3 regions of the Streptomyces sp. NPDC001985 genome follow, and region 3 is predicted to be linked to each of the others. Evidence: predicted binding sites of a transcription regulator. Region 3 holds the regulator's gene; each other region holds the start of a gene.

Region 1 (7,563 bases), on a different contig from region 3:
CTGTTCAGCGCGTGAGGCTCCCGGCTCGGGAAGGTGCCAAATCCGTCTCATGGCGAGCCTCGCCATGGGAAAGATGAGGAGAAAGGGCCTCCCTCCATGGCTGTTCAGACTGACCTCAGCACCCCCGTCACCCCCGTCGACCTGGGCCCCGCAGCGGCTCTCTCGTGTCGCGAGTGCGGTGAGCGCTTCGCTCTGGGCCCGATCTTCGCCTGTTCCTCCTGTTTCGGTCCGCTGGAAGTCGCCTACGACCTCCCGTCCGGTGACCCCGAGGCGCTGCGCGCCCGGATCGCCGCCGGTCCGGAGAACATCTGGCGGTACGCGCCCCTGCTGCCCGTCCCCGCCGGCGTGGCGGACAAGCCGAGCCTGAACCCGGGCTTCACCAAGCTGGTCAAGGCCGACAACCTCGCCCGCGAACTGGGCGTCACCGGCGGGCTGTTCATCAAGGACGACTCCGGCAACCCGACCCACTCCTTCAAGGACCGGGTCGTCGCCATCGCCGTCGAGGCGGCCCGCGCCTTCGGCTTCACCACCCTGTCCTGCTCCTCCACCGGCAACCTCGCCGGCGCGGTCGGCGCGGCGGCGGCCCGGGCGGGCCTGCGCTCCTGTGTCTTCATCCCGCACGACCTGGAGCAGGGCAAGGTCGTCATGGCCGCGGTCTACGGCGGCGAGCTGGTCGGCATCGAGGGCAACTACGACGATGTGAACCGTTTCTGCTCGGAGCTGATCGGCGATCCGCTCGGCGAGGGCTGGGGCTTCGTCAACGTCAATCTGCGCCCGTACTACGGCGAGGGCTCCAAGACGCTGGCGTACGAGATCTGCGAGCAGCTCGGCTGGCGGCTGCCCGACCAGATCGTGATCCCGATCGCCTCCGGCTCCCAGCTCACCAAGATCGACAAGGGTCTCCAGGAGCTGATCCGGCTGGGCCTGGTCGAGGACCGCCCCTACAAGATCTTCGGGGCCCAGGCGGAGGGCTGCTCGCCGGTGGCGGCGGCCTTCAAGGCCGGGCACGACGTGGTGCGCCCGGTGAAGCCGGACACCATCGCCAAGTCGCTGGCGATCGGCAACCCCGCCGACGGGCCCTACGTCCTGGACATCGCCCGCCGCACGGGCGGCGCCGTCGAGGACGTCACCGACGAGCAGATCGTGGACTCGATCAAGCTGCTGGCCCGCACGGAGGGCATCTTCGCCGAGACCGCCGGCGGGGTCACCGTGGGCGTGACCCGGAAGCTGATCGAGGCCGGCGTGCTCGACCCCGCGCTGACCACCGTCGTCCTCAACACCGGTGACGGCCTCAAGACCCTGGACGCGGTGGCCCCGACCACCGGGCCCACCGCGACGATCCGCCCGAGCCTGGACGCGTTCCGCGACGCCGGCCTGGCCCACTGACCCGGCCCCGGCCCACGACCCCCTGGGAGAGCTGAAGATGAGCGTCAACGTCCGTATCCCGACCATTCTGCGCACCTACACCGGAGGCCGGGCCGAGGTGGCCGCCGAGGGCACCACCCTCTCCGAGGTGATCGCGGACCTGGAGCGGAACCACGCGGGGATCGCCGCGCGCGTCCTGGACGACAACGGCAGGCTGCGCCGCTTCGTGAACGTCTATGTCAATGACGACGACGTCCGCTTCGAGCAGGGCCTGGAGACCGCGACCCCGGACGGCGCCGGCGTCTCGATCATCCCGGCGGTCGCCGGCGGCTGAGCCCCGGCGCGTCTCTACGCACCGTCACCCCGATTGCCCCCTCCGCAAGAGAAACGGAGGGGGCAATTCTGTAGGGTTGAGCGCGCTACAGTTGGGGAACGCCCCTCGGCCGACGGTGCCGACCGGCCTATCAGAATGCGCCCGGGCGCGATAAGAAGCAGCCAATGTGTGCGCTTGATTTGAACCCTAAGTCCTCTTTGCCGGGCCCGACTTGCCCCGGGATCTCATGAATTCAGGCTGATTACCCGATGGCCCGTGCCCGGATTTCTCGTCCGATTGACCTGTTGCAGAGGGCAGTTGGGCAGATACATTCAGCCGCGGTCGACGCGTTCCGGCGCACACCTGTGGGGTCCTCAACCCGTCCCGGACGGGCAGGCACACGGCGGGTGAGGTCTGACCCGGGTCCGCGAGGTGCGGTCCTGCGCAAGGGCCAGTAATAGGGGAGTTAGGCATGGCTCAGGGCACCGTCAAGTGGTTCAACGCGGAGAAGGGGTACGGCTTCATCGCGGTCGACGGTGGTGCGGACGTCTTCGTCCACTACAGCGCGATCCAGATGGACGGCTACCGCACCCTGGAGGAGGGGCAGCGAGTCGAGTTCGAAATCTCGCAGGGACAGAAGGGTCCGCAGGCGGACATGGTGAAGCTCGCGGTCTGATCCCGCGTTCCTCGCCACACCTGCGACACCTGCGACGCGATCGGCCACCGACGCGCTCACACATGTGGGGTCCGCATCCCGGGAACGGGGTGCGGACCCCACAGGTGTGTCCGGGCGCGGCAGGCCGGCGGAGCCCCCGGGCGCCCTCGCGCGGGCGCTCCCGGAGCCCCGGCGCGGCGGGGCGGCGCGCGCCCGCGCACCGCCCCGCGGGGACGGGCTCCCGGGGCCCTCGCTCCCCCCGGTTCTCCCGGAGGCGCTTGCACTCGGAGGGGGCGAGTGCTAATCATTGGCGTTAGCACTCTCCTGGTGAGAGTGACAGAACAAGGACCGGGTCGGTGAGGTCCGCACGCCGGGTGGGGCAGAGAACCACACGGCTGGGGACCGTCCGTCGCGGGCGCCAGCGCGGTCCGGCCAGAGCTTCCCACCAGTCCGTGGAGGACACTTCACATGGCAAAGATCATCGCGTTCGACGAGGAGGCGCGGCGCGGCCTTGAGCGCGGTATGAACCAGCTCGCCGACGCCGTCAAGGTCACCCTCGGCCCCAAGGGCCGCAACGTCGTCCTTGAGAAGAAGTGGGGCGCGCCCACGATCACCAACGATGGTGTGTCCATCGCCAAGGAGATCGAGCTCGAGGACCCGTACGAGAAGATCGGCGCCGAGCTGGTCAAGGAAGTCGCCAAGAAGACGGACGACGTCGCCGGCGACGGCACGACCACCGCCACCGTTCTCGCCCAGGCGCTCGTCCGCGAGGGCCTGCGCAACGTCGCGGCCGGCGCCAACCCGATGGCCCTCAAGCGCGGCATCGAGAAGGCCGTCGAGGCCGTCTCCGGTGCCCTCCTGGAGCAGGCCAAGGACGTGGAGACCAAGGAGCAGATCGCCTCCACCGCCTCCATCTCCGCCGCCGACACCCAGATCGGCGAGCTCATCGCCGAGGCGATGGACAAGGTCGGCAAGGAAGGCGTCATCACCGTCGAGGAGTCCCAGACCTTCGGTCTGGAGCTGGAGCTCACCGAGGGTATGCGCTTCGACAAGGGCTACATCTCGGCGTACTTCGCCACCGACATGGAGCGTATGGAGGCGTCCCTGGACGACCCGTACATCCTGATCGTCAACTCCAAGATCGGCAACGTGAAGGACCTCCTTCCGCTGCTGGAGAAGGTCATGCAGTCGGGCAAGCCCCTGCTGATCATCGCCGAGGACGTCGAGGGCGAGGCCCTGTCCACGCTGGTCGTGAACAAGATCCGCGGCACCTTCAAGTCCGTCGCCGTCAAGGCCCCGGGCTTCGGCGACCGCCGCAAGGCCATGCTGAACGACATCGCCATCCTCACGGGCGGCACGGTCATCTCCGAGGAGGTCGGCCTCAAGCTCGAGAACGCCGGCCTGGACCTGCTGGGCCGCGCCCGCAAGGTCGTCATCACCAAGGACGAGACCACGATCGTCGACGGCGCCGGTGACAGCGACCAGGTCGCCGGGCGGGTCAACCAGATCCGCGCCGAGATCGAGAACTCCGACTCGGACTACGACCGCGAGAAGCTCCAGGAGCGCCTGGCGAAGCTGGCCGGCGGCGTGGCCGTCATCAAGGCCGGTGCCGCGACCGAGGTCGAGCTCAAGGAGCGCAAGCACCGCATCGAGGACGCCGTCCGCAACGCGAAGGCGGCCGTCGAGGAGGGCATCGTCGCCGGTGGTGGCGTCGCGCTGCTCCAGGCTTCCTCGGTCTTCGAGAAGCTCGACCTCGAAGGCGACGAGGCGACCGGCGCCAACGCCGTGAAGCTCGCGCTGGAGGCCCCGCTCAAGCAGATCGCCATCAACGGCGGCCTGGAGGGTGGCGTCATCGTCGAGAAGGTGCGCAACCTGCCCGTCGGCCACGGCCTGAACGCCGCGACCGGTGAGTACGTCGACATGATCGCCGAGGGCATCCTCGACCCCGCGAAGGTGACCCGCTCTGCCCTGCAGAACGCGGCCTCCATCGCGGCGCTGTTCCTGACCACCGAGGCCGTCATCGCCGACAAGCCGGAGAAGGCCGCCGCGGCCGCTCCGGGCGGCATGCCGGGCGGTGACATGGACTTCTGATCCCCCGGGATCGGCAGCTCCTGCTCCATCCGAAGGGCGGCACCCCTCTCCCAGGGGGTGCCGCCCTTCGGCGTGCGCCCGGCCGTACCGGGGGGTGCCGCCCTCCGGCGTGCGCCCGGCCGTACCCGGGGGTGTCCTGCGGGGCATCCCCTACGCCCCGGGGACGAGCCCTCCGCGCGCCCCTCCCTCCAGGGTCGCAGCAAGCCCGCCCTCGGGGATGATTCGCCCCGCCCTTCCTTGAGCCAGGGTCTATCCCGTCACCCACCCCGCTCAACGGGAAGGCCCCTCGGTGCGGTTGAGAAGACCGGCTCCCCCACGCGCGGCGGGCGGACCCGCCGCGGCCCCGGCCGGCGGCCCTGCGGTGACGGCCTTCGCGCCCGCCGGCCTCCGATCCGGCGGACCGGGCCCCCGCCGGCACCGCGCCAACTACATTGGCACAGGCGCCCATTGAGCCTCTTGCGCCACAGCAGCGAGCCCATCCACTGGAGGAACGACTTCATGCAGCGACGACGACTCGTACCCGTGCTCGCGGTGAGTGTCATGGCGACACTCGCACCCGCCGTGACCACCACCACCGCGGCGGCCGCACCGGGCCCCGGGACGAGTCCCCTGGCTCAGTACGCCCAGCAGAAGCTCACCTGGAAGCGGTGCCACCCGGATCTGCCGGCCGCCTTCCAGTGCGCCACGGTCAAGGTGCCGCTCAACTACGCCAAGCCCGGCGGCAAGAAGACGGACATCGCGATATCCCGCTACCGGACCAGTGTGCCCGGCAAGCGCCACGGCGTCCTGCTCTCCAACCCCGGCGGCCCCGGCGGCAGCGGGCTCGGTCTGCCGCTGGAGTTCAAGACCGCGCTGCCCCAGTCCGTGCGGGACCGGTACGACCTGATCGGCTTCGACCCCCGCGGCGTCGGCCGGAGCTCCCCCGTCACCTGCGGACTCTCCGGGGCCGAGGCCCTGTGGCCGCGGGTGTACAAGGCGAAGACCTACGCCAAGGACGTCGCCACGGCGAAGGGCGTCGCCGACAAGTGCCGCAAGAGGTCCGGGGAGAAGGTTCCGCACACCACCACCCGCAACACCGCGCGGGACCTGGATCTGATCCGTACCGTCCTCGGCGAGAAGAAGCTCAACTACGTGGGCTACTCCTACGGGACCTATCTGGGCGCCGTCTACAGCCAGATGTTCCCCCAGCGGACCGGCCGCTTCATCCTCGACAGCGCCGTCGACCCCACGCGCACCTGGCGCGGCATGATCCAGGCGTGGGCGGACGGCGCGGAGCCGGCGTTCCAGCGGTGGACGAAGTGGGCGGCGGCGCGGAACGCGGTCTACAAGCTGGGCGACACCCCGCAGAAGGTGAGCAAGTCCTTCTGGGACCTGGTGGCCCAGGCCGACCGGAAGCCCTTCGAGTACGAGGGCGAGGTGTTCAACGGCGACGGGGTGCGGGAGTACATGCGGTACTCGACCTTCAGCGTCGAGCCCGCCAGCGAACTGGTCGTGAACCTGAGGAAGGCCGCCGCCGGCAAGAAGACCGGCCCGGCGGGGACCGAGCCGCGCCGGCGGCCCGCCTTCGCCGTGGAGACGCCGGCCGACAACGGCGACGCGGCCTTCTGGTCGGTCGTCTGCGGGGACAACTCGGCGGCCTGGCCGCGCGACACCGAGCAGTACCGCAAGGACGCGGTCCGGGACAAGAAGCGCTACCCGCTGTACGGGGACTTCGGGTCCAACATCACGCCGTGCGCCTTCTGGAACAAGTCCGGTGAGCCGGTCACCAAGGTCGACAACAAGGTGCCCTCGCTGATCATCCAGAACGAGTGGGACTCGCAGACGCCGCTCTCGACGGCGAAGGGGATGAGGAGCGCGCTCAAGGGCGCGAAGATGGTGACCGTGAAGAACGGGGAGGGGCACGGGGTGTATCTCTTCGGCGGGAGCGCGTGCGCGGATGCCGCGGGGACGTCGTACCTGAACACCGGGAAGCTCCCGGCGAAGGACACCACCTGCGCCCCGGGCGCCCCCCGCACCTCCACCACCCCCCAGTCCCCCCTCCCCCAGCACCCCCACCGCTTCTGACCACCCCGTGCCGGACGGGCCCCCGGCCCGTCCGGCACGCACCCCGGCCCGTCCGGCACGCACCCCGGCCCACCCAGCACGACACCCCAGCCCGCTCGACGCGCACCCCAGCCCGCCCAGCGTGACATCCCAGCCCGTCCGGCGATTGAGGACGGACCCCGCACCACGGGACCCCGCACAAACCCAGCCCGTCCGGCGATTGAGGACGGACCCCGCACCACGGGACCCCGCACCCAGCGGGCCCGGGTCGGGGACCAGCCCCCGCACCCCACCCCCACCCCCTCATGACACCATCAAGCGTGCTCGACATCGGCTACTCCCTCTCCCCCCGCTTCCCCGACCCCCCTCAAACCGACTACCGCGCGGCCGACCCCCCCGCCCTCCGCCACGACCTCTTCTGCGGCGACGTCTACCTCGCCGACACCAAGGCCGACCGCGAGGTCTCCACCGCCTGGGGATGGGTCCCCGTCCTCGACTTCGCCTGGGCGCTCTGCGACATCGTCGAGCGCCTCGACCGCGACCCGCGCGGCAGCCGCTCCGCCACCCCCCAGCGCGCCGAGCTGGACTTCACGGAGTCCGCCGACCGGATGCTGTTCGAGCGGCGCTTCGGCTGGGTGGATGTGGAGGCGGACTGGATGCGCCGCGACGAGCCGCCGCTCACCTTCAGCCACAGCGAGCTGCGCCGCGAGTCCCGCGACTTCCTGCACGATGTGATCGCGGATCTGACCGATCTGCACGAGAGCCTCGCCGACAACCCGGTGATCTGGGACCTCCAGGCCCGCTTCCCCCGTATCTGAGACCCGTCCTCGGACGCCCCGCGAAAGGCCACGCCCCGCGAAAGGCCACGGACCGCGCACGCGCCCCCGGTCGTCCTCCCCGCGAGCCGGCCCCCCACAGCCCGGGCTCACCGCCCCCGTCGCGGCGGTGTCCCCGGCGTGCCATGCGGCGCCCCCGGCGGCCCTTGACCTCAAGCAAGGTTGAGGCAGGAGGGTTGGCCCTGTCACCGAGAGAGCACCACGACTCAGGGGAGCCCGCCATGCACGCCATCCGCCTCCACGCCTTCGGCCCCGCCGAG
Region 2 (7,563 bases), on a different contig from region 3:
GACGGCGGGCTGGGTGCAGCCCAGGGTGCGGGCGGCGGCGGAGAAGGAACCGCTGGCGGCGACCGCGCGCAGGACTCGGAGATGACGGGCCTCAATCACCCTTCGAATATAAGCGACCCTTGGAGATATGGGTAATTATTCGCTGGATTGTTTGATCTAGAGGGGTTTAGCGTGACCTCCATGAAGCTTCTGACCGTGAACACGGGCCCGCGCAGGCCCACCGAGTACAGCGACGCCGCCCTGACCGCCATCGACAAACGGCCGGTCGACGGGCCGGTCTGGGTCTCGGGCCCCGGGCCCAAGGGAGTGGGCGGCAGCGGGCTGGCGGGTGACGAGATCGGCGATCCGCGCCACCACGGCGGGGACGATCAGGCGGTGTACGCGGTCGCCCGGGAGGATCTGGACTTCTGGGAGGGGGAACTCGGCCGCCCGCTGCGCAACGGGATCTTCGGCGAGAACCTCACCACCTCGGGGATCGAGGTGAACGCCGCGCTGGTCGGCGAGCGGTGGCGGATCGGCGGGCGCGCGGTGCTGGAGGCGACCACCGGCCGCATCCCCTGCCGCACCTTCGCGGCGTGGATGGGCGAGAAGGGCTGGGTGCGGCGCTTCACCCGGCAGGCCAGGACGGGCGCCTATCTGCGGGTCGTCGAGCCGGGCCCGATCCGGGCGGGCGACCCGGTGGAGATCGTGCACCGGCCGGACCACGGGGTCACGGTGACCATGGCCTTCCTCGCCGGGACCACGCAGCGCACCCTGCTGCCCGAGGTGCTCGCGGCGGGCGAGGCGCTCCACTCCGAACTGCTCGCGACCGCCCGGGCGTACACCGCCGCGCGGAGCGCCGGATAGGGCGGGGCGCCGCCGGGCGCACGGGCGGGTGCGCCGCCGTCCGGCGCGGGCACTAACGTGCCGCTTATGACAACTGCACTGATCACGGGCGCGACGGCGGGCATCGGGGCCGCCTTCGCGCGGCGACTCGCCTCCGATGGACACAATCTGGTGCTGGTCGCCCGTGACAAGGCGCGGTTGGAGGAGTACGCCACCGAACTGCACGACCGGCACGGCATCGAGGCCGAGGTGCTCACCGCCGACCTCGCGGAGGAGGAGGGGATCGCCTCGGTCGCAAGGCGGCTCTCCGATCCCCGCAACCCGGTGGACCTGCTGGTCAACAACGCCGGCTTCGGCAACAAGGGCCGCTTCCTCGATGTGTCCATGGCCGATGAGCTGACCATGCTGAAGGTGCACTGCGAGGCGGTGCTCCGGCTCACCGAGGCGGGCGCGCGGTCCATGCGGGAGCGCGGCCGGGGCGGGGTGGTCAATGTGGCGTCGGTGGCGGCCTTCGTCCCCCGGGGGACCTATGGCGCGTCCAAGTCGTGGGTGGTCCAGTTCACCCAGGGCGCGGCCCGGGACCTCGCCGGGACCGGCGTGCGGCTGATGGCGCTCTGCCCCGGTTTCGTACGCACCGAGTTCCACCAGCGGGCGGGGATGGGAACGGAGAACATCCCGGGGTGGATGTGGCTGGACGCGGACAAGCTGGTGGGGGCGGCGCTGACGGATCTGGCGCGCGGCCGGACGGTCTCGATCCCCGATCCCCGGTACAAGGCGCTGATGGGGCTGGTGAAGCTGGCGCCCCGGGGGGTGCTGGGCGGGGTCACCTCCCGGACGGGCCGCAAGTACGGACCGCGGTAGCCGGGGCGGCTCCCCGGCATCCGGGCACCCGGGCACCCGGGCACCCGGGCACCCGGGCACCCGGGCACCCGACGGCGGGACGGCACCGGGCGGGCGGGGTCGGGCGGCACCCGGCCGGGCCGCACCCGGGCGGGCGGCCCTCGGCGGAACGGCACCGGGCCCGGTGTCCCCATGGCGGGGGCACCGGGCCCGGATGCGGTTCAGCGTGCCGCTACCGACGCGGAGTCATGCGTCAGTGGGAGTGGCCGTGGCCGCCGTGACCGGCGTCGCCCTCGTCCTCGGCCGGCTTCTCGACGACCAGGGTCTCGGTCGTGAGCAGCAGGGAGGCGATCGAGGCGGCGTTCTCCAGCGCGGAGCGGGTGACCTTGACCGGGTCGATGACGCCGGCCTTCACCAGGTCGCCGTACTCGCCGGTGGCGGCGTTGAAGCCCTGGCCCTTGTCCAGCTCGGCCACCTTGGAGGTGATCACATAGCCTTCGAGGCCGGCGTTCTCGGCGATCCAGCGCAGCGGCTCGACGGCGGCGCGGCGGACGACGGCGACACCGGTGGCCTCGTCGCCCTCCTTGCCGAGGTTGCCCTCCAGCACCTTGACGGCGTGGACGAGCGCGGAGCCACCACCGGAGACGATGCCCTCCTCGACCGCGGCGCGGGTCGCGGAGATGGCGTCCTCCAGACGGTGCTTCTTCTCCTTCAGCTCCACCTCGGTGGCGGCACCGACGCGGATCACGCAGACACCGCCGGCCAGCTTCGCCAGGCGCTCCTGGAGCTTCTCGCGGTCCCAGTCGGAGTCCGTGGACTCGATCTCGGCCTTGATCTGCGCGACGCGGCCGGTGATCTCCTCGGAGCTGCCGCCACCGTCGACGATGGTGGTGTCGTCCTTGGTGATGGTCACGCGGCGGGCGGAGCCCAGCACGTCCAGGCCGGCCTGGTCGAGCTTGAGGCCGACCTCCTCGGCGATGACGGTGGCGCCGGTGAGGACGGCCATGTCCTGGAGCATCGCCTTGCGGCGGTCGCCGAAGCCGGGGGCCTTGACGGCCACGGCGTTGAACGTGCCGCGGATCTTGTTGACGACCAGGGTGGAGAGCGCCTCGCCCTCGACATCCTCGGCGATGACCAGCAGCGGCTTGGAGCCACCCGCCTGGATGACCTTCTCCAGCAGCGGGAGCAGGTCCTGGATGGAGGAGATCTTGCCCTGGTTGATCAGGATGTACGGGTCGTCGAGGACGGCCTCCATACGCTCCTGGTCGGTGACCATGTACGGGGAGAGGTAGCCCTTGTCGAAGGCCATGCCCTCGGTGAAGTCCAGCTCCAGGCCGAAGGTGTTGGACTCCTCGACGGTGATGACACCGTCCTTGCCGACCTTGTCCATGGCCTCGCCGACCAGCTCGCCGACCTGCTGGTCCTGCGCGGAGAGCGCGGCGACGGCGGCGATGTCGGCCTTGTCCTCGATGGGACGGGCGGTCGCGAGGAGCTCCTCGGACACGGCCTTGACGGCGGCGTCGATGCCCTTCTTCAGGGACGACGGGGAGGCGCCGGCGGCGACGTTGCGCAGGCCCTCGCGGACCAGCGCCTGGGCCAGCACGGTGGCGGTGGTGGTGCCGTCACCAGCGATGTCGTTGGTCTTGGTGGCCACCTCCTTCACCAGCTGGGCGCCGAGGTTCTCGTACGGGTCGTCGAGCTCGACCTCGCGGGCGATGGTGACGCCGTCATTGGTGATGGTGGGGGCGCCGAACTTCTTGTCGATGACGACATTGCGGCCCTTGGGGCCGATGGTCACCTTCACGGTGTCGGCAAGCTTGTTGACGCCGCGCTCGAGGGCGCGACGGGCGTCCTCGTCGAACTTCAGGATCTTCGCCATGGAGCGTTTCAGTCCTCTTCGTGTACGAACCGCGCCCCCAGCGCCCGGGATATGACTGTCAGCGGGGGCCAGGGGCGCGGTTCACAAAACAAACGGGGTACGGAGACTCCGGGGCGAGCCCCGGTAATCCGACCTACTTCTCGATGATCGCGAGTACGTCGCGGGCCGAGAGGACGAGGTACTCCTCGCCGTTGTACTTCACCTCGGTGCCGCCGTACTTGCTGTACAGAACGACGTCGCCGGTCTTGACGTCGAGCGGCAGGCGCTCACCGTTCTCGAAGCGACCCGGGCCGACCGCGAGGACGACGCCCTCCTGGGGCTTCTCCTTCGCGGTGTCCGGGATGACCAGGCCAGAGGCCGTGGTCTGCTCGGCGTCGAGCGGCTGGACCACAATGCGGTCCTCAAGCGGCTTGATGGCAACCTTGGAGCTGGTGGTCGTCACGGTCCGACCTCCCCCTTCGGAGATCTCGGGGTTCATCTGTCTGAGTGGCGACCAGGTCGATCCGTCGTCGCGGGTGCCGGATCTGCCCGTCGCTGTGCTGGCACTCTCCGGTGGGGAGTGCCAGACCCGAGACTATGACCGCGGTTAGCACTCGGTCAAGCGGAGTGCCAATCCCGTGCGTCGATCCCGGCCCCGGGGGCGCGCCGTGCGGCGAGCCCCCGGGCCGGACCGGACCCGCACCGTGCGGGTCTCCCCGGGCCCGGGGTCCGCCCTCAAACGCCGGACGGGCCGGGATTTGCCCAGCTCGGGTGCGGGGGCCGCGCTCAGACACCGGACGAGCCGGAACTCACACCACGCGGGTCCCCCGGGCGCGGGGTCCGTCCTCAAACGCCGGACGGGCCGGGATTTACCCAGCTCCGGCACTCCCGGCACAGAGCAGTCCTCAGACGGCGGGACGGGCCGGGGCTCGGGCCGGCAGGGTCAGACGTAGTCCTCCAGGCGGGCCACCGCGTACCCCTTCTCCGTCACCGTCCTCATCACCTGGCGCACCATGTCCGCCATCGACCCCTCCCACTCATCCGTCCCCCTGAAGTGCGTCAGGATGATGTCCCCGGGATGCAGATCCCGATCCCACTCCCGCCACTCCATCCGGTCCGGGAACGCCTCCGCCGCCCACAGCGGCACCGCCTTCACCCCGCAGGCCCGGGCCGCGCGCAGGGTGTCCTGGTTGTAGTTGCCGTACGGCGGGCGGAAGAGCGGGGGGCGCGTGCCGTACAGCTTGGTGAGGTTGTCCTGCTGGCCGCAGATCTCCCGCTTCTGCGCGGCGTAGTCGAGGCCGGGCATGTAGCGGTGGTTGAGGGTGTGGTTGTGGAGCGAGACACCCAGGTCCCGCATCTCGCGGAAGTACCCGTAGTTGTCGTTGATCACATAGTCGCTGAGGAACGAGCTGTACGGGATCTGGAGCTCGGACATCATCCGCAGCAGCTCGGGGTCCTTCTCCCTGCCGTCGTCGATCGTCAGGAAGACCACCCGCTCGGTCACCGGCACGGTGGTGAAGACCGGCGGCAGATACTCGCCGCCCTCGACCTCGAACCCCTTGCGGGTGGTGATCTCGGGCTTGACGGCCGGCGGCGGGGGCGCCGTCAGCGGAGTGCGCTCCAGACCCCACTTCTGGGCGGCGGCGGCCCGGACGGCCTGGGCGCGCTTGCGGCTCTCGGCGCGTTCGGCGGGCGAGCCGCCCGGCCCGGCGGGGCCCGTCCGCTCGCCGGCCGACCGGCCGGGGGCGGCCCCCGCGCCCTCCCGGGGGCCGGGGGTCTCGGCCGCGCACGCCGAGCCGAGGAGGACGGCGAGCAGCGCCGCCGCCAGCGCACGGCGACGCCCCGCCCTCCCCACACCTTTACCCATCATTTTTACGTTTTGTCCGCTTAGCTGCATGGCGCCGCATCCTGTCAGCACGGACCCCGGAGATCCGGCCGACACCCGCCGGGGCGGGCGGACCGTCCCCCGCCTGGCCCACAATGGCCAGGTGAACGACGTCTCCCCGCTCCTCACCGACGAGGGCCAGGCCCTGCTCGCCGCACTCCGCGGCTTCGACCCCGCCCAGGAACTGGCCATCGCCACCCGGCTGCGCCGCGACCACCCGGCCGCGCTGGTCTCCGCCGCGCTGGGGCAGGCCCGGCTCCGGCAGCGCGCGGCGGCGAAGTTCGGCGAGCGGGACGCCCAGCGGATGTACTTCACGCCCGGCGGTGTCGAGCAGTCGACCCGTACCTCCGTCGCCGAGTACCGCGCCGGGCGGTTCGCCGCGCTGGGCGTGCGGAGCGTGGCGGATCTCTGCGCCGGTATCGGCGGGGACGCCATCGCGCTCGCCCGCGCCGGAATCCGGGTGCTGGCCGTGGACCGCGACCCGCTGACCGCCGCCGTCGCCCGCGCCAACGCGGACGCCCTCGGCCTGGCGGAGCTGATCGAGGTCCGCTGCGCCGATGTGACGGAGACCGATGTCTCGGCGTACGACGCGGTCTTCGTGGACCCGGCCCGGCGCGGCGGCCGGGGCAGGATCTTCGACCCGGAGGCGTACTCCCCGCCGCTCTCCTGGGCGATCGGCGCGGCCCGGACCCGTCCGCTCGCCGCACTGAAGATCGCCCCGGGCATTCCGCACGAGCTGGTGCCGGACGACTTCGACGCGGAGTGGATCTCGGACGGCGGCGATGTGAAGGAGGCGGTGCTCTGGTCGGGGGCGCGCGCGCCGGGCGCTCCCCCGGGCCCCGCGATCACCGCGACCCTGCTGCCCGGCCCGCACTCCCTCACCGGGCGCGGTCTGCCCGACCCGCCGGTCCGTCCGGTCGGCCGCTATCTGTACGAGCCGGACGGGGCGGTCATCCGGGCGCATCTGGTCGCGGAGGCCGCCGAGCGCCTGAACGCCGGGCTGATCGACGAGACGATCGCCTATCTCACCTCCGACGAGCTCCACCCGGGGCAGCCGTTCGTCACCGCGTACGAGATCACCGATGTGCTGCCCTTCCATCTGAAGCGGCTCAAGGCGCTGTTGCGCGAGCGCGAGGTGGGCGTGCTGACGGTGAAGAAGCGCGGTTCGGCGGTGGAGCCGGAGGAGCTGCGCCGCCGGGTGAAGCCCCAGGGGCGGAACGCGGCGACGGTCTTTCTGACCCGGGTGGCGGGGGCGCCGTCGATGCTCATCGGCCGCCCCGCCGGGGAGGGCTGAGCGGCCGTCACCCGCCGAGGGGCCGCCACCCGACTGAGCCGCCGTCAGCCGCCGTCAGCCGCCGAGGCCCTCCGCGCGGGCCCGGAGAAGTTCGCGCTCCCGTCCGTTGCGGGCCAGCTCCGCCGCGCGGCTGAACTCCGCGCGGGCCGCGGCCGTGCGGCCGAGCCGGGCCAGCAGATCGCCGCGGACGCTCGGCAGCAGGTGGTACTCCTTCAGCGCGGGCTCCTCCGCCAGCGCGTCGACCAGCGCGAGGCCCGCCTCCGGGCCGTCCGCCATCGAGACGGCCACCGCCCGGTTCAGCTCCACCACCGGCGACGGGACGAGGGCGGCCAGCTGCCCGTACAGCGTGGCGATCGTGCGCCAGTCGGTGTCCTCGTACCGGACGGCCCGGGCGTGGCAGGCGGCGATGGCGGCCTGGAGGACATACGGGCCCGGGGCGGCGCCCAGGGCTCCGGCGCGGGCGAGGGCGGCGTAGCCCCGGTGGATGAACGACTGGTTCCAGCGGGTGCGGTTCTGGTCGGCGAGCAGCACCGGGGCGCCGTCGGGGCCGGTGCGGGCGGCGGTCCGCGAGGCCTGGATCTCCAGCAGCGCCACCAGCCCGTGCACCTCGGGCTCCCGGGGCATCAGCCCCGCCAGCACCCGCCCCAGCCGCAGTGCGTCCTCGCAGAGGGCCGGGCGGAGCCAGTCGTCGCCGGCGGTCGCGGAGTACCCCTCGTTGAAGACCAGATAGATGACCTCCAGCACGGAGCCGAGGCGGGCCGCGCGGTCCGGCCCGTACGGCACCTCGAAGGGGACGCCGGCCTTCGCGAGGGTGCGTTTGGCGCGGACGATGCGCTGGGCGACGGTGGACTCGGCGGCCAG
Region 3 (7,563 bases):
GGTCATCAGGAGCCCTCCGGGGCGAACGCGGTGCGGGCGGAGTCCATTTCGCCGGCGAGCACCCCGACGAGTTCCCCGGCGGGCAGGGTGCGGGCCAGCCGGTGGCCCTGCCCCGCCCACAGGGACATCCCCTGGGCGTCCCCCGCCTTCGCGGCGGCCTTGCGGAGCCCGCTGGTCAGATGGTGGACCTCTGGGTAGGCGGCCGGGGCGTAGGGTCCGTGCTCGCGCATGAAACGGTTTACCAGGCCCCGGGCGGGCCGCCCGGAGAAGGCCCGGGTCAGCTCGGTGCGGGTGAAGAGCGGGTTGGTCATGGCCTGTTTGTGCAGGGTGTGCGCGCCGGACTCGGGGCAGACCAGGAACGCGGTGCCGAGCTGGGCGGCGGTCGCCCCGGCGGCGAGCGCGGCGGCGATCTGGGCGCCGCGCATCAGCCCGCCGGTGGCGATGACGGGCAGGTCGACGGCGTCGCGGATCAGCGTGATGAGGGTGAGCAGCCCTATCCCGGCGCCGGCGGTGGCGGGGTCGTCGCGGTGGGTGCCCTGGTGTCCGCCCGCCTCGACGCCCTGTACGCAGAGCGCGTCGGCTCCGGCCTGCTCGGCGGCGCGGGCCTCTTCGGGGGTGGTGACGGTGACGACGGTGAGGGTGCCGGCCCGGCCGAAGGATTCGAGCACCTCGGGGGCGGGGCAGCCGAAGGTGAAGGAGACGACGGGCACCGGGTCGTCGAGGAGGATGGCGAGTTTGGCCTCGTAGCCGTCGTCACCGCCGGAGTCGGGGTCGCCGAGCGGGGTCTCGTACCAGGTGGTCTCACCGGCGAGCTGGTGCTGATAGACCTCGATGGCGGCGGGGTCGGTGGTGCCGCGCTGCGGCATGAAGAGGTTGACCCCGAAGGGGCGTGGGGTGAGCCCGCGGATCTGTTTGATCTCCTGGTACATGCCGCCCGCGGTCTTGTACCCGGCGGCGAGGAACCCGAGACCGCCCGCCTCGGACACGGCGGCGGCGAGCTGGGGGCACGACGCGCCGCCGGCCATGGGCGCCTGCACGATGGGATACCGGCAGAGACCGGTCAGTGCGGAGGACATGCTTGCATCGTGCCATGCGCCTCCCGGCCCACCGAATCGGCCTCGCCCGGCCCGTGGAAGGCTCCCGGCCCCCTGCGCGACCCCCGTGCCGGGGCCTCTCGCACCCTGATGCTCCACGGCGCGCCGGTCCCCGGTCGCGCGGGGAGTTCCGTCCTGGCGCTCCCCCAGGGCTGCCCCCGGACAAGCCGGACCGGCTCAACGCACCGGCCTCACAGACACCCCGGGTGTGCGCAGAAACCGGCCCCCGGGAAGCCGGAACTCCCCAGACAGCCACCGGACAGCACCGAGACACCCCGAAGTCACCCCGCCACCCAGGCATCGCCCGCCGCAGCTCCGGCACCGGCCCCCGGACGAGCCGGACCGGCTCGGACACCCGCCCCGGACGAGCCGGACCGGCTCGGGCCCCCCGGCACACCGGGCGGCCGGCTCCGGCCCCTCCCCGGGCAGGCACCCGGCAGCCGAAATCACCCGGACCAGCAGCCGGGCGGACGGCCCGGGAAGCAGCCGGACCACCCGGACCACCCGAGCCGCCGGCAGGCACTACCGGCCGTTGAAAGCGTCCTTCAGGCGCGAGAACAACCCCTGCTGCCCGGGCTGGAACTGCCCGAGAGGCCGCTCCTCGCCCCGCAGCTTCGCCAGCTCCCGCAGCAGCCTCTCCTGCTCCGCGTCCAGCTTCTGCGGGGTCATCACCTCGACGTGCACGATCAGGTCGCCGCGCCCGCCGCCCCGCAGATGGGTGATGCCCCGGCCGTGCAGCGGAATCGACTGGCCGGACTGGGTACCCGGCCGGATGTCGACCTCCTCCACGCCGTCGAGCGTCTCCAGCGGCACCTTGGTGCCGAGCGCGCCCGCCGTCATGGGGACCGTCACGGTCACATGGAGATCGTCCCCGCGCCGCTGGAACACCGGGTGGGGCAGCTCGTGGATCTCGACGTAGAGATCGCCGGCGGGTCCGCCACCGGGCCCCACCTCCCCCTCGCCCGCGAGCTGGATGCGGGTGCCGTTGTCGACACCGGCGGGGATCTTCACGGTCAGGGTCCGGCGGGACCGCACCCGGCCGTCGCCCGCGCACTCCGGGCACGGGGTCGGGACGACGGTCCCGAAGCCCTGGCACTGGGGGCACGGCCGCGAGGTCATGACCTGGCCGAGGAAGGACCGGGTCACCTGCGAGACCTCACCGCGGCCCCGGCACATGTCACAGGTCTGCGCCGAGGTGCCCGGCGCCGCTCCCTCACCGCTGCAGGTCGTACAGACCGTGGCGGTGTCGACCTGGATCTCCTTGGTGGTGCCGAAGGCGGCCTCACTCAGATCGATCTCCAGGCGGATCATCGCGTCCTGGCCGCGCCGCGTCCGCGAGCGGGGCCCGCGCTGCGACGCCGTCCCGAAGAACGCGTCCATGATGTCCGAGAAGTTGCCGAAGCCACCGGCGCCGAAGCCTCCCGCGCCCGCGCCTCCGGCCTGCGACAGCGGATCGCCGCCGAGGTCGTAGACCTGCTTCTTCTGCGGGTCCGAGAGCACCTCGTAAGCGGCGTTGATCTCCTTGAACCGCTCCTGGGTCTTCGGATCGGGGTTGACATCCGGATGCAGCTCGCGGGCGAGCCGACGGAATGCCTTCTTGATCTCGTCCTGCGATGCGTCGCGGCGCACGCCGAGTACGGCGTAGTAGTCCGTGGCCACTTACGACTCCGCCAGGATCTGTCCGACGTAACGTGCCACTGCGCGTACCGCTCCCATCGTTCCGGGGTAGTCCATGCGGGTCGGTCCGACCACGCCGAGTTTGGCGACTGCCTCGTCGCCCGAACCGTAGCCGACGGCGACCACGGACGTTGAGTTGAGCCCTTCATGGGCGTTCTCATGACCGATGCGGACAGTCATGCCCATTCCGCCCGACTCCTTCGCCTCACCGAGCAGCTTGAGGAGCACCACATGCTCCTCCAGCGCCTCCAGCACCGGCCGGATGGTGAGCGGGAAGTCGTGTCCGAAGCGGGTGAGGTTGGCGGTGCCGCCGATCACCAGCCGCTCCTCGGTCTCCTCCACCAGCGTCTCCAGCAGAGTGGAGAGCACCGTGGAGACCACGCCCCGGTCCTCCGGGTCGAAGGACTCGGGAAGGTCCTGGACCAGCTGCGGTACATCGGCGAAACGGCGGCCGACGACCCGGCTGTTGAGCCGGGCCCGCAGATCGGCGAGCGGGACCTCCCCGAAGGGCGAGGGACAGTCGATCATGCGCTGCTCGACCCGTCCGGTGTCCGTGATCAGGACGAGCATCAGCCGCGCGGGCGCGAGGGAGAGCAGCTCGACATGGCGGACGGTGGAGCGGGTGAGCGAGGGGTACTGGACGACGGCGACCTGGCGGGTCAGCTGCGCCAGCAGCCGTACCGTGCGGCCGACGACGTCGTCGAGGTCGACGGCGCCGTCCAGAAAGCTCTGGATGGCGCGCCGCTCGGCCGACGACAGGGGCTTGACCCCGGCCAGCCGGTCCACGAAGAGCCGGTAGCCCTTGTCCGTGGGAATGCGTCCGGCGCTGGTGTGGGGCTGGGCGATGAAGCCCTCCTCCTCCAGCACGGCCATGTCGTTGCGGACCGTCGCCGGGGAGACACCGAGGCGGTGGCGCTCCGTGAGCGCCTTGGAGCCGACGGGCTCCTCGGTGCCGACATAGTCCTGGACGATGGCGCGCAACACTTCGAGTCTGCGTTCGCTGAGCATCGCGCACACCTCCAGCGGTGTTCCCTCGGTGGTTCTTCGGTCGTCCACGGTCGTCTTCGGTCGTCTTCGGTCACTGCTCAGTCACTGACTGGCACTCATGAGGCACGAGTGCCAGCTCCGCCCCGAGCCAGTGTACGGCCGTGGGGTACGCCCCTAGCAAGGGCGACCGACCACGGTACCGCGCACTCGCGCTGGTCGTTGCCAGTAGCGTCGCGGTATGGACGTCAGTTGGGAAGAGCACGGGTGGGAGCGGTTGGACGGCCGGGTGGGCCGGCGCCGGCTCCCCGGATGGGACGCGACCGTCGGTCTGATCGCCGGCCCGGAGGGCGTACTGCTGTACGACACGGGCTCCACGGTGCGCGAGGGGGCGGAGATCCGGCTCCAGGCGCGGACGCTGCTGCCGGGCCGCCGCGTGACGCATGTCGCACTGAGCCATCCGCATTTCGACCATGTGATGGGCACCTCGGCCTTCGCGGGTGTGGAGGTGTACGGAGCCGGGGGCGTCGACACGCTCCTGCGGCGGGAGCGCGAGGTGCTGTGCGCGGACGCGGTACGCCATGGGGTCGCCCCGGACGCGGCGGCGGACGCGGCCGATCTGCTGGTGGTGCCGGGCCGGACGGTCGCCGGGGAGCTGGCGCTCGACCTGGGCGGCGGGCTGCGGGTGCTGCTGGTGAACGCGGGGCCCGGGCACACCGGCCACGACCTGGCCGCCCTGGTCCCGGGGCCGGCGGGGGCGCCGCCGGTGGTCTTCTGCGGTGACCTGGTGGAGGAGTCGGGCGAGCCGCAGGCGGGACCGGACGCGGTGGCGGCCGGGTGGCCGGCGGCGCTGGACCGGCTGCTGGCGCTCGGCGGCCCGGACGCGGTGTACGTACCGGGGCACGGCGCGGTGGTGGACGCCGCGTTCGTGCGTGCCCAGCGCGATGCGCTGGCGGAGCGGTTCGCAGTGTCGTAGCGTCGCCGGATGCGCAGCTACAGCCCCGATCTGACCCCGCCCTGGAAGAAGCCGGCCCCCGTCGCGGAGGTGCCCGCCGACCCCGATCTGGTGGTGGAGGAGGTCACCACGGGGTTCTGCGGGGCCGTGGTGGGCTGCGAGGCGGGGACGGTGACCCTGGAGGACCGTTTCGGCAAGCACCGGGTCTTCCCGCTGGCCCCGCGCGGGTTTCTGCTGGAGGGCAGGGTGGTGACGCTGGTCCGCCCCGCCCGGGGGCCCGTCGCGGCGACGCGCACGGCCTCGGGGTCGGTCGCCGTCCCGGGCGCGCGGGCGCGGGTGGCGCGGGCGGGCCGGATCTATGTCGAGGGCCGGCACGACGCGGAGCTGGTGGAGCGGGTCTGGGGCGACGATCTGCGGATCGAGGGAGTGGTGGTGGAGTATCTGGAGGGCGTCGACGACCTCCCCGCCATCGTCCGGGAGTTCGACCCGGGGCCGGACGCCCGGCTGGGGGTGCTGGTGGACCATCTGGTCCCCGGCTCGAAGGAGTCGCGGATCGCCTCGGCGGTGACCGGTGACCATGTGCTGGTGACGGGACATCCGTTCATCGACATCTGGGAGGCGGTGAAGCCGTCATCGGTGGGCATCGCCGCCTGGCCCCGGGTGCCGCGCGGGCAGGACTGGAAGACCGGGGTGTGCCGGGCGCTGGGGTGGCCGGAGAACACCGGGGCGGCCTGGCAGCACATCCTGGCGCGGGTGGGCTCGTACCGCGATCTGGAACCGGCGCTGCTGGGGCGGGTGGAGGAGCTGATCGACTTCGTCACCGCGGAGTGAGGGCCGCCGCGTCCCCGATCGCCTGCGCCTGCGCCTGCGTCCGCGCCTGCGTCCGCGCCTTCCCGGCCGGCCGGCCGGGTCCGCCACGGGCTCGGGCGCCCGCAATCCACGGGTTGCGGACTGAATATGTGAAGAAGTCTCCTTTCAGTCAGTAATACGACTTTGAGCCGTTCATCACTCCTGTCGTGTAGGAGCGGCCGACCATGGACAACTCCTCACTGCGACAGCGCGCGCACCCTCCGTAGCACCCCGCTGGCAATTCCGTGGTCCGGCCGCCGCCCCCGCCCCCGCTCCTGCACCCTGAACCGCAGACTGAGGAGGACAGCCATGGCATTCGACCCCGGCCTCGCGAGCATCCGCGCCGCCCGCAACGCGGACGGCCGTCTCGAAGTGTTCGCCACCGGTTCGGACAGCGCCCTGTGGCACATCTGGCAGACCGCGCCCGGCGGCGCCTGGACCGGCGACTGGGTCAGCCGGGACGGCACGCTGACCACCGCCCCCACGGTCTTCCGCAACGCGGACGGGCGCCTGGAGGTCTTCGCGGGCGGCGCCGACGGACGCGTCTGGCACACCTGGCAGACCTCCCCCAACGGGAGCTGGGCCAAGGAGTGGCGGCACCTGCGCGACCAGCGGATGCTCGGCCGGCACCTCGCCGTGTTCCAGAACGCCGACGGGCGGCTCGAAGTCTTCGTCCGGGGCGCGGACAACGCGCTCTGGCACATCTGGCAGACCGCTCCCAGCGGCACCTGGCACGACCGCTGGGTCTCCCGGGGCGGGGTGCTGCGCGGCTGTCCGGCCGTCTTCCAGAACGAGGACGGCCGGCTGGAGGTCTTCGTGCGCGGCAGCGACGACGCCCTGTGGCACACCTGGCAGACCTCCCCCAACGGGGAGTGGTATCCCACCTGGTCGTCGCGCGGCGGCGATCTGCGGGCCGACCCGGCGGTGTTCCCGAACAAGGACGGCAGGCTGGAGGTCTTCGCGAAGGCCCCGGACAACACCCTGCGCCATATCTGGCAGTCCGAGCCCAATGGCGCCTGGCACCCGGTGTGGGCCAATCGCGGCGGCCCGCGCATCGGGGTGCCCGCCGTCTTCCAGGAGGCCGACGGGCGTCTCGTCCTCTTCGCCCGGGGCTCCGACCTGGGCGGCTGGCGGGCTGAGCAGCAGGTGGCGAACGGAACCTGGGGCGACTGGCAGTCCCAGGGCGGGCTGCTCGCGACCGATCCCGTGGTGGGCCGCCACGCCGACGGCCGGCTGGAGTCGCTCCATCTGAGCTTCGACAACGCGCTGTGGCACAAATGGCAGACATCCGCCAACAACGGGTGGACCGCCAGTTGGGCGACCCGGGGCGGGAGCCTCTCGGCGCTCTGACACCGCCCGAGCCCGGCCGCCCCGCCCCGGCCCGGCCCCGGTCCGGCGCGGGCGGGCGCGGGCGGCCGGGCTCGGGCGGCAGGAGCACGTGGGCAGGCGGGGAGGCGGGGAGGCGGGCTGCCTCAGTCCACCAGGTCGCGCACCACCGCGTCCGCGAGCAGCCGGCCCCGCAGGGTCAGGACCCCGCGCCCCGCTCCGTACGCCTCCCGGTCCAGCAGTCCGCCGTCCAGGGCACGGCGGGACGCCGCGAGCCCGGCGGTACGCAGCAGCGAGAGCGGCACGCCCTCGCGGAGCCGCAGCTCCAGCAGAATCCGCTCCACCCGCCGGTCCTCGTCCGGCAGCAGCTCACGGCCCGCGCCGGGCGAGCGGCCCTGTGCCAGCGCCGCCGCGTAGGCGCCGGGGTGCTTCACATTCCACCAGCGCACCCCGCCGACATGGCTGTGGGCGCCGGGGCCCGCGCCCCACCAGTCCGCGCCGCGCCAGTACAGCTCGTTGTGGAGACAGCGCCCGGCGTCCGACGTGGCCCAGTTGGAGACCTCGTACCAGTCGTACCCCGCGTCCGCGAGGACGGAGTCCGCGATCAGATAGCGGTCGGCGTGCACATCGTCGTCCGTCATCGGCACCTCGCCCCGTCTGATCCGGCGGGCCAGCCGG

What was found. The regulator HrcA, encoded in region 3, represses chaperone genes, less so after heat shock. The targets are predictions, from matches to a motif close to TTNGCACTCNGNNNNNCNGAGTGCNAA.
Region 1: a site for HrcA is predicted at 2,647-2,673, ahead of groL (chaperonin GroEL). Genes of this name have one in related genera too.
Region 2: a site for HrcA is predicted at 4,131-4,157, ahead of groES (co-chaperone GroES). Genes of this name have one in related genera too.

What each region holds. Positions count from the first base shown of each region.
Region 1 covers NZ_JBEOYB010000079.1:6,622-14,184, forward strand. The annotation lists SAM riboswitch class I at 1-80, shown strand, start outside; gene thrC (threonine synthase) at 97-1,386, shown strand; gene ABT122_RS27990 (MoaD/ThiS family protein) at 1,424-1,699, shown strand; gene ABT122_RS27995 (cold-shock protein) at 2,151-2,354, shown strand; gene groL (chaperonin GroEL) at 2,802-4,424, shown strand; gene ABT122_RS28005 (alpha/beta hydrolase) at 4,923-6,488, shown strand; gene ABT122_RS28010 (hypothetical protein) at 6,788-7,285, shown strand; gene ABT122_RS28015 (zinc-binding dehydrogenase) at 7,525-7,563, shown strand, end outside.
Region 2 covers NZ_JBEOYB010000015.1:45,705-53,267, forward strand. The annotation lists gene ABT122_RS09205 (LysR family transcriptional regulator) at 1-99, opposite strand, end outside; gene ABT122_RS09210 (MOSC domain-containing protein) at 181-846, shown strand; gene ABT122_RS09215 (SDR family NAD(P)-dependent oxidoreductase) at 913-1,686, shown strand; gene groL (chaperonin GroEL) at 1,919-3,544, opposite strand; gene groES (co-chaperone GroES) at 3,678-3,986, opposite strand; gene ABT122_RS09230 (polysaccharide deacetylase family protein) at 4,467-5,390, opposite strand; gene ABT122_RS09235 (THUMP-like domain-containing protein) at 5,512-6,702, shown strand; gene ABT122_RS09240 (RNA polymerase sigma factor) at 6,757-7,563, opposite strand, start outside.
Region 3 covers NZ_JBEOYB010000043.1:16,294-23,856, reverse strand. The annotation lists gene ABT122_RS20260 (16S rRNA (uracil(1498)-N(3))-methyltransferase) at 1-6, opposite strand, end outside; gene ABT122_RS20255 (nitronate monooxygenase) at 6-1,076, opposite strand; gene dnaJ (molecular chaperone DnaJ) at 1,617-2,753, opposite strand; gene hrcA (heat-inducible transcriptional repressor HrcA) at 2,754-3,779, opposite strand; gene ABT122_RS20240 (MBL fold metallo-hydrolase) at 3,997-4,731, shown strand; gene ABT122_RS20235 (DUF3097 domain-containing protein) at 4,741-5,541, shown strand; gene ABT122_RS20230 (PLL family lectin) at 5,869-6,909, shown strand; gene hemW (radical SAM family heme chaperone HemW) at 7,032-7,563, opposite strand, start outside.